Regions from separate parts of the Pseudomonas sp. SJZ078 genome, predicted to be linked through region 2. Evidence: predicted binding sites of a transcription regulator. Region 2 holds the regulator's gene; the other holds the start of a gene.
What was found. Region 2 encodes sigma-54, which starts transcription at its own class of promoters, with help from an activator protein. Its sites were predicted from a motif close to ANTGGCATNNANNTTGCTNT; they were not measured.
Positions count from the first base shown of each region.

Region 1: FBY02_RS13280 (flagellar hook-length control protein FliK) is a predicted target of sigma-54. The motif match lies at 3,427-3,446, and genes of this name have one in related genera.

Region 1 covers NZ_VIUG01000012.1:41,214-48,639, forward strand. Annotated here, with positions in the region: gene fliN (flagellar motor switch protein FliN) at 1-238, opposite strand, end outside; gene fliM (flagellar motor switch protein FliM) at 312-1,280, opposite strand; gene fliL (flagellar basal body-associated protein FliL) at 1,290-1,793, opposite strand; gene FBY02_RS13280 (flagellar hook-length control protein FliK) at 1,996-3,378, opposite strand; gene FBY02_RS13285 (Hpt domain-containing protein) at 3,481-3,825, opposite strand; gene FBY02_RS13290 (fused response regulator/phosphatase) at 3,857-5,563, opposite strand; partial or broken gene FBY02_RS13295 (STAS domain-containing protein) at 5,660-5,959, opposite strand; gene fliJ (flagellar export protein FliJ) at 6,063-6,512, opposite strand; gene fliI (flagellar protein export ATPase FliI) at 6,519-7,426, opposite strand, start outside.
Region 2 covers NZ_VIUG01000002.1:64,144-71,569, forward strand. Annotated here, with positions in the region: gene tldD (metalloprotease TldD) at 1-1,070, shown strand, start outside; gene yjgA (ribosome biogenesis factor YjgA) at 1,115-1,639, opposite strand; gene pmbA (metalloprotease PmbA) at 1,747-3,093, shown strand; gene FBY02_RS02140 (HPr family phosphocarrier protein) at 3,212-3,493, opposite strand; gene rapZ (RNase adapter RapZ) at 3,509-4,366, opposite strand; gene ptsN (PTS IIA-like nitrogen regulatory protein PtsN) at 4,369-4,833, opposite strand; gene hpf (ribosome hibernation-promoting factor, HPF/YfiA family) at 4,846-5,154, opposite strand; gene FBY02_RS02160 (RNA polymerase factor sigma-54) at 5,232-6,728, opposite strand; gene lptB (LPS export ABC transporter ATP-binding protein) at 6,948-7,426, opposite strand, start outside.

The sequences.
Region 1 (7,426 bases), on a different contig from region 2:
TCGATACAGGAATATCGAGAATCACGTCCAGATTCGGCCCGTCCAGCGTCACCTGTTCGTTGCTTTTCGGCACGCTGCCAAACTCTTCCATCTGCAAGCGATTGGACGCATTGGCGCCGGTGTCCGCGGCCAGCAAGGCGTCGATGTCGGCTTGTCCGGTTTCACCGGCTTCTTCCAGGGCTGCTGCCCACTCATCAGCCAGCGACTGGTCGTCCTGGTTGTTCATATCATTAGCCATCATTTGTCCTCGGCGGGCAAAAATCAGTTAAAAACGTAAAAATTCAGCTACAAAACTCAAGGTTCGACATTGCTCAGCGGCGTTCGATCGGCTCAATCACTTGCAACGCCAGGTTGCCTTTATGAGAGCCCATCTTGACCTTGAAGGCCGGTACGCCATTGGCGCGCATGATCATGTCCTCCGGCATTTCGACAGGAATGATGTCCCCCGGCTGCATGTGCAGGATGTCCCGCAGGCGCAACTGACGCCGGGCAACCGTCGCACCGATCGGCACGTCGACATCCAGTACGTCCTGGCGCAACGCATTGATCCAGCGCTCGTCCTGATCGTCGAGGTCGGACTGGAAACCGGCGTCGAGCATTTCGCGTACCGGCTCGATCATCGAGTACGGCATGGTCACGTGCAGGTCGCCGCCACCACCATCGAGCTCAATGTGGAAGGTCGATACCACGATAGCTTCGCTCGGCCCGACGATGTTGGCCATGGCCGGGTTCACTTCCGAGTTGATGTACTCGAAGTTCACTTCCATGATCGCCTGCCAGGCTTCCTTCAGGTCGACAAAGGCCTGTTCCAGGACCATGCGCACGACCCGCAGCTCGGTCGGGGTGAATTCACGGCCCTCGATCTTGGCATGACGACCGTCACCGCCGAAGAAGTTGTCCACCAACTTGAAGACCAGCTTGGCATCGAGGATGAACAGCGCGGTGCCGCGCAACGGTTTGATCTTCACCAAATTGAGACTGGTGGGCACATACAACGAGTGCACGTACTCCCCGAACTTCATTACCTGCACGCCACCGACCGCTACGTCGGCGGAGCGACGCAGCATGTTGAACATACTGATGCGGGTGTAGCGGGCGAAACGTTCGTTGATCATCTCCAGGGTCGGCATGCGTCCGCGAACGATGCGATCCTGGCTGGTCAGGTCGTAGCTTTTGACGCTGCCCGGTTCAGCAGCGTTTTCGGTCTGCACCAGGCCATCGTCGACACCATGCAACAGCGCGTCGATTTCGTCCTGGGACAACAGGTCCTGCACGGCCATGGCGGGTTCCTACTGCAATACGAAGTTAGTGAAGAGCAACTGTTCGATCACCACTTTGCCGAGCTCTTTCTGAGCCACTTCCTGCACGCTGGCCGTGGCTTTCTGACGGAGCATCTCTTGGCCAACGGGAGTGGCGAGGGTGTCGAAATTCTGTCCGGAAAACAGCATTACCAGATTATTGCGGATCAGAGGCATGTGCACCCGCAGCGCTTCCAGGTCAGCCTGGTTGCGACCCAACAAGGTGATGCTGACCTGCATGTAGCGTTGACGGCCATTCTGGGTGTAGTTGGCGACGAATGCAGGCGCCATGGATTCGAAGATCGCTGGCTGCTTGCCCACCGGCGCGGCCTCGACCACCGGCGCAGGCTTGCTTTGAGCGCTGTGCATGAAATACCAGGTTGCCCCCACGGACACACCGATCGCCAGGAGCAAACCCACGACGATCAGGATGATCATCTTGAGTTTGCCTTTGGTTGCGGGGTCTTTTACAGCTGCTGCTTCGCTCTTCGCCATGCCAATAATCCGTCACTAATCGGGGGGTTTACGGTTGCATGGCAAGGCAGGAGCAAGTGTTATGCCAGAAGCAATTTGCGACATCCGAAAACAACTGTGGGAGCGGGCTTGCTCGCAAAGGCAGTGTGCCAGATGACATTGTCATCAACTGACACACCGTCTTCGCGAGCAAGCCCGCTCCCACAAGGGGTTACCTCACCGGTCAGGCGTAGTAATCGACCGCGCTGGTACCGATGACGCTGGTGGTAGCAGCCGCCACCTCAGCGACGTTGGCCGGCAGGTGCTCATCCGTCGAATCCACTCGCCCGCCGGAGGATGACATGCGACCGGCCTGGGCCTGCTGCTGCGCCTGCTGATCCGGGTTCTGAGAACCACGGGACTGATCGGACACGTTGACATCGACCTGGCCCATGCCCTGCTGGGCGAAACTGTCCCGCAGGCGATGCAACTGGCCTTCGAGGGCTTCGCGAACGCCGGAATGGGCACTCATGAAGGTCACTTGGGTCTGTTGATCCGGCACCATGTTCACCCGGATGTCCAGACGACCAAGCTCGGCGGGCTGCAACTGGATATCGGCAGCCTTGAGATTGGCGCTCGACAGGTACATCACCCGGTTGACCACTTCTTCGGTCCAGCCACTCTGATTCATGGCGATGGGCTGGTTGACCGGCACCGCATTGGCGGTCTTGGGCGTAGCGGCCTGGGTCAACGCCGCCAGGCGGTTGGCGAAATCATCCACGCGGGTGTCACTGGAAGCCGCGCCCAGGTCCTTGAGGCCCTCGCCGATCAGCCCACTGAACGCCTTTTCCCCGCCTTGGCTGCCAGGACCGGTACTGTTCTGGTCCGCTTGCACGGTGAGCATGCTGGCCATGCCAGCGGCAAACGTCTGGGCCGAGGTCGGCTCACCGTTGAGTGGAGCCGGGGCGGCGGTCTTGGATTGGCTGGTCGCGGAAACGTGGCCGCCCTGCTCCATCGCCAAGCGCAACGCCGGCAAAGCGTCAAGCGGATCGGCCTCGGGATCGAATTTTGGATCTTCCGGCGCGGCCGGGACTGCCGGGGCTGCCGGGACCAACGGAACGACCGGGGTCGCCACGGCAGCCGCTACTTGCGGCACAGTCGAGGCGTCCACCACGGGCGCGGGTACTACGTCGGCTTGAACCACAGGTATAGCCACATCCGACGGCAACATCGGGTCGATGACAGGATCGGCAGGGGTCGCGTTCGCTACCGGAGTCTCGGTCTCGGTTTTGCTGTCGGCATCGGCGTCCTTGTCTGCCGTGTCATCGGCCTTGACCGGTTTGTCGGCGGGCAAGGGTTTGCCGCTATCGGCAACGGTCGGTTCCGGGGCGGCAGCCGTTTCATCGCCGGTGTCCTTTTTGACGCTGCTGTCGGGGGTCTTGTCGCGCACCGGCTTCATCGCAGGCTCAGGGGCCGACGAGGATTTGACGGGGGCTTGCTGGGCGAAGACCTGGGCGAAGCTGGAGGCTCTATTGCCGAGGTCCGGAGCCGCTGCCGGCGGATTGACGGCGGCCTGCGGCTTGGCCTGGGCTGAGGCCTGAAGCAGTGTATTGGGCGTAACGGGCATAAAAAGGTCTCCGCTGCACTGAAATCATAGGTACAGTCGAGACTGGACAATGCAAGGGACGGGCCAACGCCCAGACAGTGGTGATGGGTGGCAGGTCATCACTCAGCAGTGGAAGCCTTCGCGCTCTTCCCGGTAAAGATTTCGGACATGGGCAAATTCGCTGTCGATTTCGCTGACCAGCTTCTCGATGCCGCCCAAGGAAGGCTGTTTGGCACGCTGCTCCAGCTCACCACACAGTTCGGCCAGGCGGATGGCACCCATGTTGCTGCTGCTGCCCTTGAAACTGTGGGCGGTGGCGCTCAGCTTTTCGGCGTCGCGGGCTTCATGCAGCACACGCAAGCGTGCCTCGGAGTCGTTGAGAAACGTATCCAGCAGTTCCAGATACCCTTCCTCCATGACTTCCTTCAACGTGCTGAGCACGTCGCGGTCCAGATGAATCTCGTTCACTTGTTCGCTCCCTGATCAAGAGTCGCGCGGATTATGCCAGAGCCTCCCAGAAAAACTCCACGCGGACACTACGACCATCGTCTGACCAACACGCCTGATGGCTCAACTGACGCACCAGACTGACACCTCGTCCCGACAACCGGTCGCTGTCCAGCGGCCGAGCCAACACACGGGCTACATCGAAGCCCTCACCACTGTCTTCAACCTCGATCACCAGGCGACCTCCGTCGCCGTGGGGCGTGACATGCAAATGTACCCGGATGTGACCAGCGTCCAGTTCATCCAGACGAGTGCTGCGCTCCATGTAATAGTGCGCAAAACCCGACGCGTCGCGCTTGATGCTCGAGTCGAGCCCCAACACCCCATGCTCCAGGGCATTGGAATAGAGCTCTGAAAGAACGCTGTAAAGCGCGCCGCTCTGAGCTCTGAGCCCATGCACTTCAAGCAGCAACTGCAACAAGTACGGCATCGGGTTGAAGCGCTTGAGCGTCTGCGCCCGAAACTCGAAACTCACCGACCAGTCCAGCGGACTGGATTGGCCGCTGTCGGAATAGACCGGCGGCGGCGGATTGAGTTGCGTCGGCGCGACCATCCGCACTTCGACCATGCTGAAATCGTCGCGTGCCTCGCCGCGAAAGTCCCGCAGGGCCTGCTGGATATCTTCGAAAAGGCAATCGGGTTCACGGTTGGCGGCAAACACCTGCTGCAGCCGCTCCACACCGAACAGTTGGTCATCGGCATCGCTGGTATCGATCACGCCGTCGGACAGCAGGAACACCCGGTCGCCCACCGCCATGGGATGCACTTCGGTCCGGTCATCGAACAGTTGAGGCGTGAGCACCCCCAATGGCAAGTGCCGCGCCGGCAATGGCGTGCGCACGCCAGTGAGACTGTCATGCAAGTACCCATCGGGCATGCCGCCATTCCAGATTTCCACCGTGCAGCGCTGGAAGCCCAGGCAGAGCAGCGTCGCGCAACAGAACATGTCCACCGGCAGGATGCGTTTGAGCTTGGCGTTCATTTCCCGCAGGATCTGCGCCAGGCCGTAGCCTTTGGCAGTCATCCCATAGAACACTTCCGCCAGCGGCATCGCACCGACCGCCGCTGGCAGGCCGTGCCCGGTGAAATCCCCCAGCAGGACGTGCATGTCGCCGGCCGGATTGAACGCAGCCAGCAGCAGGTCACCGTTGAACAGGGCATAAGGCGATTGCAGGTAGCGGATATTCGGTGCGCTCAGGCAGCCGGAATGGGCAATCTTGTCGAACACGGCCTTGGCGACCCGCTGCTCGTTGAGCAGGTAATCGTGGTGCCGGGCAATCTGGTCACGCTGTTCAACGACCGTGGCCTGCAACCGGCGCAGACGGTCCATGGCCTTGATCTTGGCGGCCAAAATCACCTGGTTGTAGGGTTTGGCCAGGAAATCGTCACCGCCGGCTTCCAGGCAACGGGCCAGGCCTTCGCTTTCGGTCAATGACGTGAGGAAAATGATCGGCACCAACTGGTCGCCGGCCAGTTGCTTGATCTTCTGCGCCGCCTCGAATCCATCCATGACCGGCATCATGGCATCCATCAGCACCAAGTGCGGACGTTGCTCCGTATAGATTTCGACCGCCTCGGCACCATCGGCGGCGGTGAGCACATGATGGCCCTGGCGGCGGACAATCGTCGACAACAGCAGTCGGTCAGCGGCACTGTCTTCGGCAATCAGGACCGTCAGCGACTCCAACTCGGACAACATGGCTGTCGATCAGGCTTTGCGCGGATGGACCTTGTCCTGATGGGCATGTCCTGGCTGCGGTTTGTCTTTCTCCGACTTGTCGTCTTTCGGGCCGTCGATATCGAACAGCTTGTCGAAATTGGATATCGCGAGAATCTTGCGTACATCCGCGCCGCAGTTGGTGACATTCACGTCAGCGTCTTCGCCGCCGGCATGATCACGGAGCAAGAGCAGCATGCCCAGCGCGGAGCTGTCGAGGTAGGTTGTGTCCTTCAGGTCCACGACGTAGGTTTCAGGCTTGCGGTTGAGCTTTTCGTAGGACTCGCGAAACTCCTGATGCCGTCCGAAATCGAATCGACCCTTGATCGAAATCGTCAGCTTCTTCCCATCATCGGATACTTCGGTAACGACTGACATAGTTGGCTTCCCTGTCATGGACATACGTGTACAAGGTTTAGCATCTGGTAAAGGACTGAGCAAGGTTTTGGCCCATCCAACCGATAAAATCTCGACTTCATGATCAATACGAATCCTGGCGTGGCAGGCGCTGGGATAACTCATCCAACAATTTCTGCTCGCGCTTGTCTTCCAGTTGCCTCGCCTCATCGATGTAGCGTTGCACCAGCTTGCGCAGCCCCTCTACCCGGGCAAAGGCTTCTTGCCAGCTCTGGCGTGCCTTCTCCAGGTTGTTCTGATGCCAGACCAGGCTTTGGCGCTGCTGGTCGATGGCGGTACCCAACTGCGCCAGGAAGCCTTGATAACCCAACAGCCACTGGCCGGAGACGCCATGGCTGCCGCGAGCGATCCATTGTTCCTGGTATTCGAGGCGGAAATTCTCGAGGTCTGCCAACTTGCTTTCAGCGACGGCCACCTGCCCCTGGAAATAGGCCAGCCGCTGGACGGCGGTTTTTTCGGCCTTTTCGGCCATGTCCACCACCGGCGCCAGGCGCGCCGCGCGACTCGTGGCCATGGCCGATTACCCGCCGGCGACCGGGGCGAAGATGGTTTGCAGGTGCGCTTCGCTCGCGCCCATGCCGATGTTGTCGTTCAGGCTTTGGCGCAGGTACACGGCCATCGCCGGATAGAGATTGATCGCGGTATCGGTTTCACGATCGCCACCGGGCACATAGGCGCCCACGCTGATCAGGTCGCGGCTTTGCTGGTAGCGCGACCAGTATTGCTTGAACTGCTGGGCACGCTTCATGTGCTCGGCACTGATGACCGATGGCATGACCCGACTGATGGACGCCTCGATGTCGATGGCCGGGTAATGGCCTTCTTCAGCCAGGCGCCGGGACAACACGATGTGGCCGTCGAGCACGCCTCGCGCCGAGTCGGCGATAGGGTCCTGCTGGTCGTCGCCTTCGGACAGCACGGTATAGAACGCGGTGATCGAACCACCTCCCTTCTCGGCGTTGCCGGCGCGCTCCACCAGCTTCGGCAGCTTGGCGAACACGGAAGGCGGATAGCCCTTGGTTGCCGGCGGCTCACCGATGGCCAGGGCGATTTCCCGCTGGGCCTGGGCAAACCGGGTCAGCGAATCCATCAGCAGCAGGACATTCTTGCCCTTGTCGCGGAAATATTCGGCAATGCGGGTGCAATACATGGCGGCCCGCAGGCGCATCAAGGGTGCGTCATCCGCTGGCGATGCCACCACGACAGAACGCTTGAGGCCTTCTTCACCGAGGATGTGCTCGATGAACTCTTTCACCTCACGACCCCGTTCGCCAATCAGCCCCACCACAATGATGTCGGCTTCGGTGAAGCGGGTCATCATGCCCAACAGCACACTCTTGCCCACACCGGTACCGGCGAACAGGCCCAGCCGCTGACCGCGCCCGACCGTCAACAAACCGTTGATGCAACGAATGCCCACATCCAGCG
Region 2 (7,426 bases):
ATAATCCGCTGGAAGTCATGAGCCGGGCCGAGAAGGTCGAACTGCTCAAGCGCATCGACGTCGCCACCCGGGCCCTCGATCCACGCATCCAACAGGTATCCGTGAGCATGGCCGGTGTCTGGGAACGCATCCTCGTGGCTTCCACCGACGGCGGCCTGGCGGCGGATGTTCGGCCGCTGGTGCGCTTCAACGTCAGCGTGATAGTCGAGCAGAACGGTCGCCGCGAGCGCGGTGGTCACGGCGGAGGCGGGCGTACCGACTACCGCTATTTCCTCAGCGAAGACCGCGCCATGGGTTATGCCCGGGAGGCCCTGCGCCAGGCGCTGGTCAACCTGGAGGCTATTCCTGCGCCGGCTGGCACGTTGCCGGTGGTGCTGGGGTCCGGTTGGTCCGGCGTGCTGCTGCACGAAGCGGTGGGGCATGGCCTGGAGGGCGATTTCAACCGCAAGGGCAGTTCAGCCTACAGCGGGCGCATGGGCGAAATGGTCGCTTCGAAACTCTGCACCATTGTCGACGATGGCACCTTGGCCGGGCGGCGCGGCTCGCTGAGCGTCGACGACGAGGGCACCCCGACCGAGTGCACCACGCTGATCGAGAACGGGGTGCTCAAGGGCTACATGCAGGACAAGCTCAACGCCCGGCTGATGGGCGTGGCCCGTACCGGCAACGGCCGCCGTGAGTCTTATGCGCACCTGCCGATGCCGCGCATGACCAACACCTACATGCTGGGCGGTCAAAGCGATCCGGCGGAAATTATCGCTTCGGTGAAAAAAGGCATCTACTGCGCCAACCTCGGCGGCGGTCAGGTGGACATCACCAGCGGCAAATTCGTGTTCTCCACCAGCGAGGCCTACCTGATCGAGGACGGCAAGATCACCGCGCCGGTCAAGGGCGCCACGCTGATCGGTAACGGACCGGAGGCCATGAGCAAGGTGTCGATGGTCGGCAACGACCTGGCCCTGGACAGCGGTGTAGGGACGTGCGGCAAGGACGGGCAGTCGGTGCCGGTGGGTGTCGGTCAGCCGACCCTGAAGATCGATGCGATTACCGTGGGTGGCACGGGCGCATGACAGGAACAGCGGGTGGAGTACGAGCCTCCACCCGCGGACATCACTCAGCGCAGGCCGCGTTGAGTCTCGTCCAGCTCACGGATGTACTTGAAGATTTTACGGCTCGAAGCCGGTGGCTTGTTCTGCGCGACTTCGTGCTGGGCCTGACGGATCAGCGAGCGCAGCTGCTGGCGATCGGCCTCGGGGTAGTCGACGACGAATTTTTCCAGGGTGCCGTCGTCGCCTGCGATCAAGCGATCGCGCCAGCGTTCCAGGTTATGGAAGCGTTCGTTGTACTGCCGGGTGGAGGCGTCGAGTTGATCGAGCAGGACCAGGATGGCGTCAGTGTCCTGATCACGCATCAGTTTGCCGATGAACTGCAGGTGCCGTTTACGCGCGATGTTCGCGGTGTGCTTGGGCGCATCGGCCAGAGCCCGGCGCAAGGCGTCGGTCAAGGGCAATTTGGCCAGCAAGTCAGGCTTGAGTGTTGTCAGGCGCTCGCCGAGGTCAACCAGAGCATGCAGCTCGCGTTTGACCTGGGATTTGCTTTTTTCACCCTCGTAGAGGGAGTCGTCGTAAGAATCAACCATGGGGGCAGTCCGCAAAGAAACGCCGCCATGATAACCAGTCGGGGGCCGCTTGTCCGGCCCGGTCGCTCGAAGGCCTTACCGAAAGCAGAATTTGAGTGGAGAAAGCCATGAGTGCAGTTCAGAGCGTCGGCCCGCAAGCATTGCCGGCACTGCAAGAACAGGTCGAGCAGATCCTTGCCGAAGCCAAACGGCAGGGCGCCAGTGCCTGTGAGGTGGCGGTGTCCCTGGAGCAGGGTCTGTCGACGTCGGTACGCCAGCGTGAGGTGGAAACCGTCGAGTTCAATCGCGACCAGGGGTTCGGCATCACCTTGTACGTCGGCCAACGCAAGGGCTCGGCCAGCACATCGGCCAGCGGCCCGGACGCGATTCGCGAAACCGTCGCCGCGGCACTGGCGATTGCCCAGCACACCTCCGAAGACGAAGCTTCGGGCTTGGCCGATGCCGCCCTGATGTGTAAGGAGACGCGGGATTTCGATCTGTTCCACGCCTGGGATATCACTCCCGAGCAGGCCATCGAGCAGGCGTTGCGTTGTGAAGCGGCAGCATTCGATACCGATCCGCGGATCAAGAATGCCGACGGCACGACGCTCAATACCCATCAGGGTTGCCGGGTGTACGGTAACAGCCAGGGCTTCATCGGCGGCTATGCCTCGACCCGTCACAGCCTCAGCTGCGTGATGATTGCCGAGGCCAATGGCCAGATGCAGCGTGATTACTGGTACGACGTGAACCGCCAGGGCAGTCTGCTGGCGGATCCGCTGGTGATTGGTCGCAAAGCCGCGCAACGGGCGGCCAGTCGCCTGGGCGCGCGACCGGTGCCGACCTGTGAAGTGCCGGTGCTGTTTGCCGCCGAGCTGGCCGGTGGTTTGTTCGGCAGCTTCCTGTCGGCGGTGTCCGGCGGCAACCTGTATCGCAAGTCCTCGTTCCTCGAAGGCGCCCTGGGTCAGAAACTGTTCCCGGAGTGGATGACCATCGACGAACGCCCGCACTTGATGCAGGCCATGGGCAGTTCGGCTTTCGACGGTGATGGCCTGGCCACGTATGCCAAGCCGTTCGTGGAGAGGGGGGAGCTGGTGTCCTACATCCTCGGCACCTATTCGGGCCGCAAACTCGGCATGCCGAGCACCGCCAATGCCGGTGGCGTGCACAACCTGTTCGTGACCCATGGCGAAGAGGACCAGGTGGCCTTGCTGCGGCGGATGGGCCGGGGCCTGCTGGTGACGGAACTGATGGGCCACGGCCTGAACATGGTCACCGGCGACTATTCCCGTGGCGCGGCCGGCTTCTGGGTCGAAAACGGCGAGATCCAGTTCCCGGTCCAGGAAGTGACCATTGCTGGCAACATGCGCGATATGTTCAAGCAAATCGTGGCTGTGGGGAATGACCTGGAGCTGCGCAGCAACATCCGCACCGGTTCGGTGTTGATCGAGCGGATGATGGTGGCGGGTAGCTGAGGCCAAGGGCATGAAAAAGGCGCGTCATTTCTGAATGACGCGCCTTTTTTGCGTACGTAGAACCCAGGGGGTATCCCCTTGCCACAAAAGCCAGTCTCAAGTCGACATGGCCGAGGGCTTACTCGCCCTCATCAAAATAATTCTTGATCAACGCCTCCAGCGCATCCATTGCTTCCTGCGCTTTGTCCCCTTCCGTTACCAGGTGGATCGTGGTGCCTTTGCCGGCAGCCAGCATCATCATCGCCATGATGCTTTTACCGTCGATCATGGTGCTAGGGTCAGGTGTGCGACCGACGCGGATGGTAGTGTCCTTGAACTGGCCCGCAACCCCGACGAATTTGGCTGAAGCCCGGGCGTGCAAGCCCAACTTGTTGATGATTTCAATTTCCCGAGCAGGCATCGCGATGTGGATCCTTTAGCTGAGGTCGCGGTGGCGAACCTGGACGTTCTTCAGGGATTGTTGGAGGAGCTGGCCCAGGCGCTCGGTCAGGTAGACGGAGCGATGATGACCACCGGTACAGCCGATGGCAATCGTGACATAGGCGCGGTTGCTGGCGGCAAACCGGGGCAGCCATTTGAGCAGGTAGCCGGAGATGTCCTGGAACATTTCCTCGACATCTGGTTGGGCAGCCAGGTAGTCGATCACCGGCTGGTCGAGCCCGGATTGCTCGCGCAGCTCCGGTTTCCAATAAGGGTTGGGCAGGCAACGCACATCGAACACCAGGTCGGCGTCTACCGGCATGCCACGCTTGAAGCCGAACGACTCCACCAGGAACGCCGTGCCTGGCTCCGGCTGGTTCAACAGACGCAACTTGATGGTGTCGCGCAGCTGATACAGATTCAGGTTCGTGGTGTTGACCTTCAGGTCTGCCAGGTCAGCGATCGGCCCGAGCAACTGGCTTTCGTCTTCGATAGCTTCGGCCAGGGAGCGGTTGGCATTGCTCAGCGGGTGGCGCCGTCGGGTCTCGGAGAAACGCTTGAGCAGCGTTTCATCATCGGCATCCAGGTACAGCACATCGCATTGGATATGCCGGTTGCGCACTTCCTCGAGCAGTTCGGGAAAGCGTGACAGGTGGCTCGGCAGGTTGCGTGCATCGATGGAAACCGCCACCAGCGGTTGCGCCAGCTCGGTGTGAATCAGCGCCCGTTCGGCCAACTCCGGCAGCAGGCCCGCCGGCAGGTTGTCGATGCAATAGTAGCCGCTGTCCTCAAGCACATTGAGTGCCGTGCTTTTACCGGAGCCGGAGCGACCGCTGACGATGATCAGGCGCATGATTAATGACCGTTCTGCTCGTCCAGGACTACCTGATACAAGTCTTCGTTGCTCTTTGCGCTGCGCAGTCTTTCGCGCACTTCCTTGCGGTCCAGCATGCTGGCGATCTGGCGCAGCAGCTCAAGATGCGCATCGGTCGCGGCTTCCGGAACCAGCAGTACGAACAGCAGGTCGACCGGTTCGCCGTCGATGGCGTCGAAATCAATGGCGGCTTCAAGGTGCACCAGTGCACTGATCGGGGCGGTACAACCCTTGAGGCGGCAGTGGGGAATGGCGATGCCGTTGCCAAAACCGGTGGAACCGAGTTTTTCACGGGCAATCAGGGCCTCGAAGACGTCCTGCATTTCCAGACCTTCGACGTCAAGGTGGATCAGGTCGGCGATTTGTTCGAGGGCTTTCTTTTTACTGCCTCCCAGCACGTTCACCTTGGAACGGCTGGGGGTCAGGATGGTTTCTAGTCGGATCATGGATTGGGGGGGTTAACGACCGGTAGCGCCCTGGAGGAGGCTCTGGGTCTTTTCCTTATGCTTTTTGAGTTGGCGATCCAGCTTGTCGGTCAGCAGGTCAATCGCGGCATACATGTCTGTGTGCTCCGCATTGGCAACCACCTCTCCGCCGGGAATATGCAACGTGGCTTCGATTTTCTGCAGCAGCTTCTCGACGTTCATCGTGACCTGCACGTTGGTGATCTTGTCGAAATGCCTTTCCAATCGGTCGAGTTTTTCGCCGATGTAGGTACGCAGGGGTTCGGTCACTTCCAGTTGGTGTCCACTGATGTTGACTTGCATACAGCTTCTCCTTCGTTGCCAGTGCATAAAGCGGCAGGCAGAAATGCCTGCCACTGGAACGCTGTGGCGTGGCCTTGTTACATCAACCGCTTGCGTTCACTCGAAGGCGCGATCCCGAGGGATTCACGATACTTGGCGACGGTACGGCGGGCCACCTGAATGCCTTGTGCCTCCAGTAAACCAGCGATCTTGCTGTCACTCAACGGCTTTTTCTGATTTTCCGCGGCCACCAGTTTCTTGATGATCGCGCGGATGGCCGTGGAAGAGCATTCGCCGCCTTCGGAGGTGCTGACGTGGCTGGAGAAAAAATATTTCAATTCGTAGATACCCCGTGGGGTATGCATGAATTTCTGCGTGGTCACCCGGGAGATTGTCGACTCGTGCATGCCCACCGCCTCGGCAATGTCATGCAGGACCAACGGTTTCATCGCTTCGTCGCCATAGTCCAGGAAGCCCCGTTGATGCTCGACGATCTGGGTGGCGACCTTCATCAGGGTTTCGTTGCGACTCTGCAGGCTCTTGATGAACCAGCGCGCTTCCTGCAACTGGTTGCGCATGAAGGTGTTGTCGGCGCTGGTGTCGGCGCGTCTTACAAAGCCCGCATATTGGGCGTTGACCCGTAGCTTGGGGACCGATTCCTGGTTCAGTTCCACCAGCCAGCGATCGTTGTGCTTGCGCACGATCACGTCCGGAACCACGTACTCGGGTTCGGTGGCCTCGATCTGTGAGCCAGGGCGCGGGTTGAGGCTCTGGACCAGTTCGATCACCTGGCGCAGTTCATCTTCCTTGAGCTTCATACGGCGCATCAGCTGGCTATAGTCGCGGCCGCCGAGCAGGTCGATATAGTCGGTGACCAGTCGCTTGGCTTCGGCCAGCCACGGTGTCTTGGCTGGCAGCTGGCGCAGTTGCAGCAGCAGGCACTCACCCAGGTTGCGGGCGCCGATGCCGGCCGGCTCGAACTGTTGGATACGGTGCAGGACGGCTTCGATCTCGTCCAGCTCGATGTCCAGCTCCGGATCGAAGGCTTCGAGGATTTCCTCGAGGGTTTCGTCCAGGTAGCCCTGGTTGTTGATGCAGTCGATGAGTGTCACGGCGATCAGGCGATCGGTATCGGACATCGGTGCCAGGTTCAGTTGCCACAGGAGGTGGCTTTGCAGGCTTTCACCGGCAGAGGTACGCGTGGTGAAGTCCCACTCGTCATCGTCGCTGCTCGGCAGGCTGCTGGCACTGGTCTGGTAGACGTCTTCCCAGGCCGTGTCCACGGGCAGGTCGTTGGGGATGCGTTCGTTCCATTCGCCATCCTCGAGGTTATCCACCGTCGGGGCGGCTTCTTCCTGGTAGGAGGTTTCCTGAATCTCGGTATTGGGTTTCTGCTCGACGTTGTCGGCCAGTGGATCGGTGTTGTCGAAGTCGTCGCCTTCTTCCTGGCGTTCGAGCATCGGATTGGATTCCAGGGCCTCCTGGATTTCCTGTTGAAGGTCCAGGGTCGACAATTGGAGCAGGCGGATGGCCTGTTGCAGCTGCGGTGTCATCGTCAGCTGCTGGCCCATTCTCAAGACTAGCGATGGTTTCATGGCAGGGGCTTAACACCTTATTCGCCGGCGCACATGCGCCATCCACTACAAGGGCGCCGAAGCGCCAAACCTTAAGCAAATTATATGCCTGAAACCGAGGTGTTTGCCTAGGGGTAGCTCTCAATTAGTTTCCCGATGATAGGGGATTCACTGAGAGCGTCCCGAGGCGCTGCCGGGTTGAATCGACGGCGCCGGGACAGCTTGCCAGGCACTTCGCGCTTACAGGCGGAACTCATGGCCCAGATACACTTCCTTGACCAGTTCGTTGGCCAGGATGGTGGCGGAGTCACCTTCAGCGATCAATTGACCGTCATTGACGATATAGGCGGTTTCGCAGATGTCCAGCGTCTCGCGTACGTTGTGGTCGGTGATCAGCACGCCGATCCCCTTGGCCTTGAGATGGTGGATGATCTGTTTGATGTCGCCCACCGAAATCGGGTCCACGCCGGCGAATGGTTCGTCGAGCAGGATGAATTTCGGTGCAGTGGCCAGGGCGCGGGCAATTTCCACCCGGCGCCGTTCGCCGCCGGACAAGCTCATGCCCAGGTTGTCGCGGATGTGGCTGATGTGAAATTCCTGCAACAGGCTTTCCAGTTCCTGGCGACGACCGGCCTTGTCGAGTTCCTTGCGGGTTTCGAGGATCGCCATGATGTTGTCGGCGACCGACAGTTTGCGAAAGATCGACGCTTCCTGTGGAA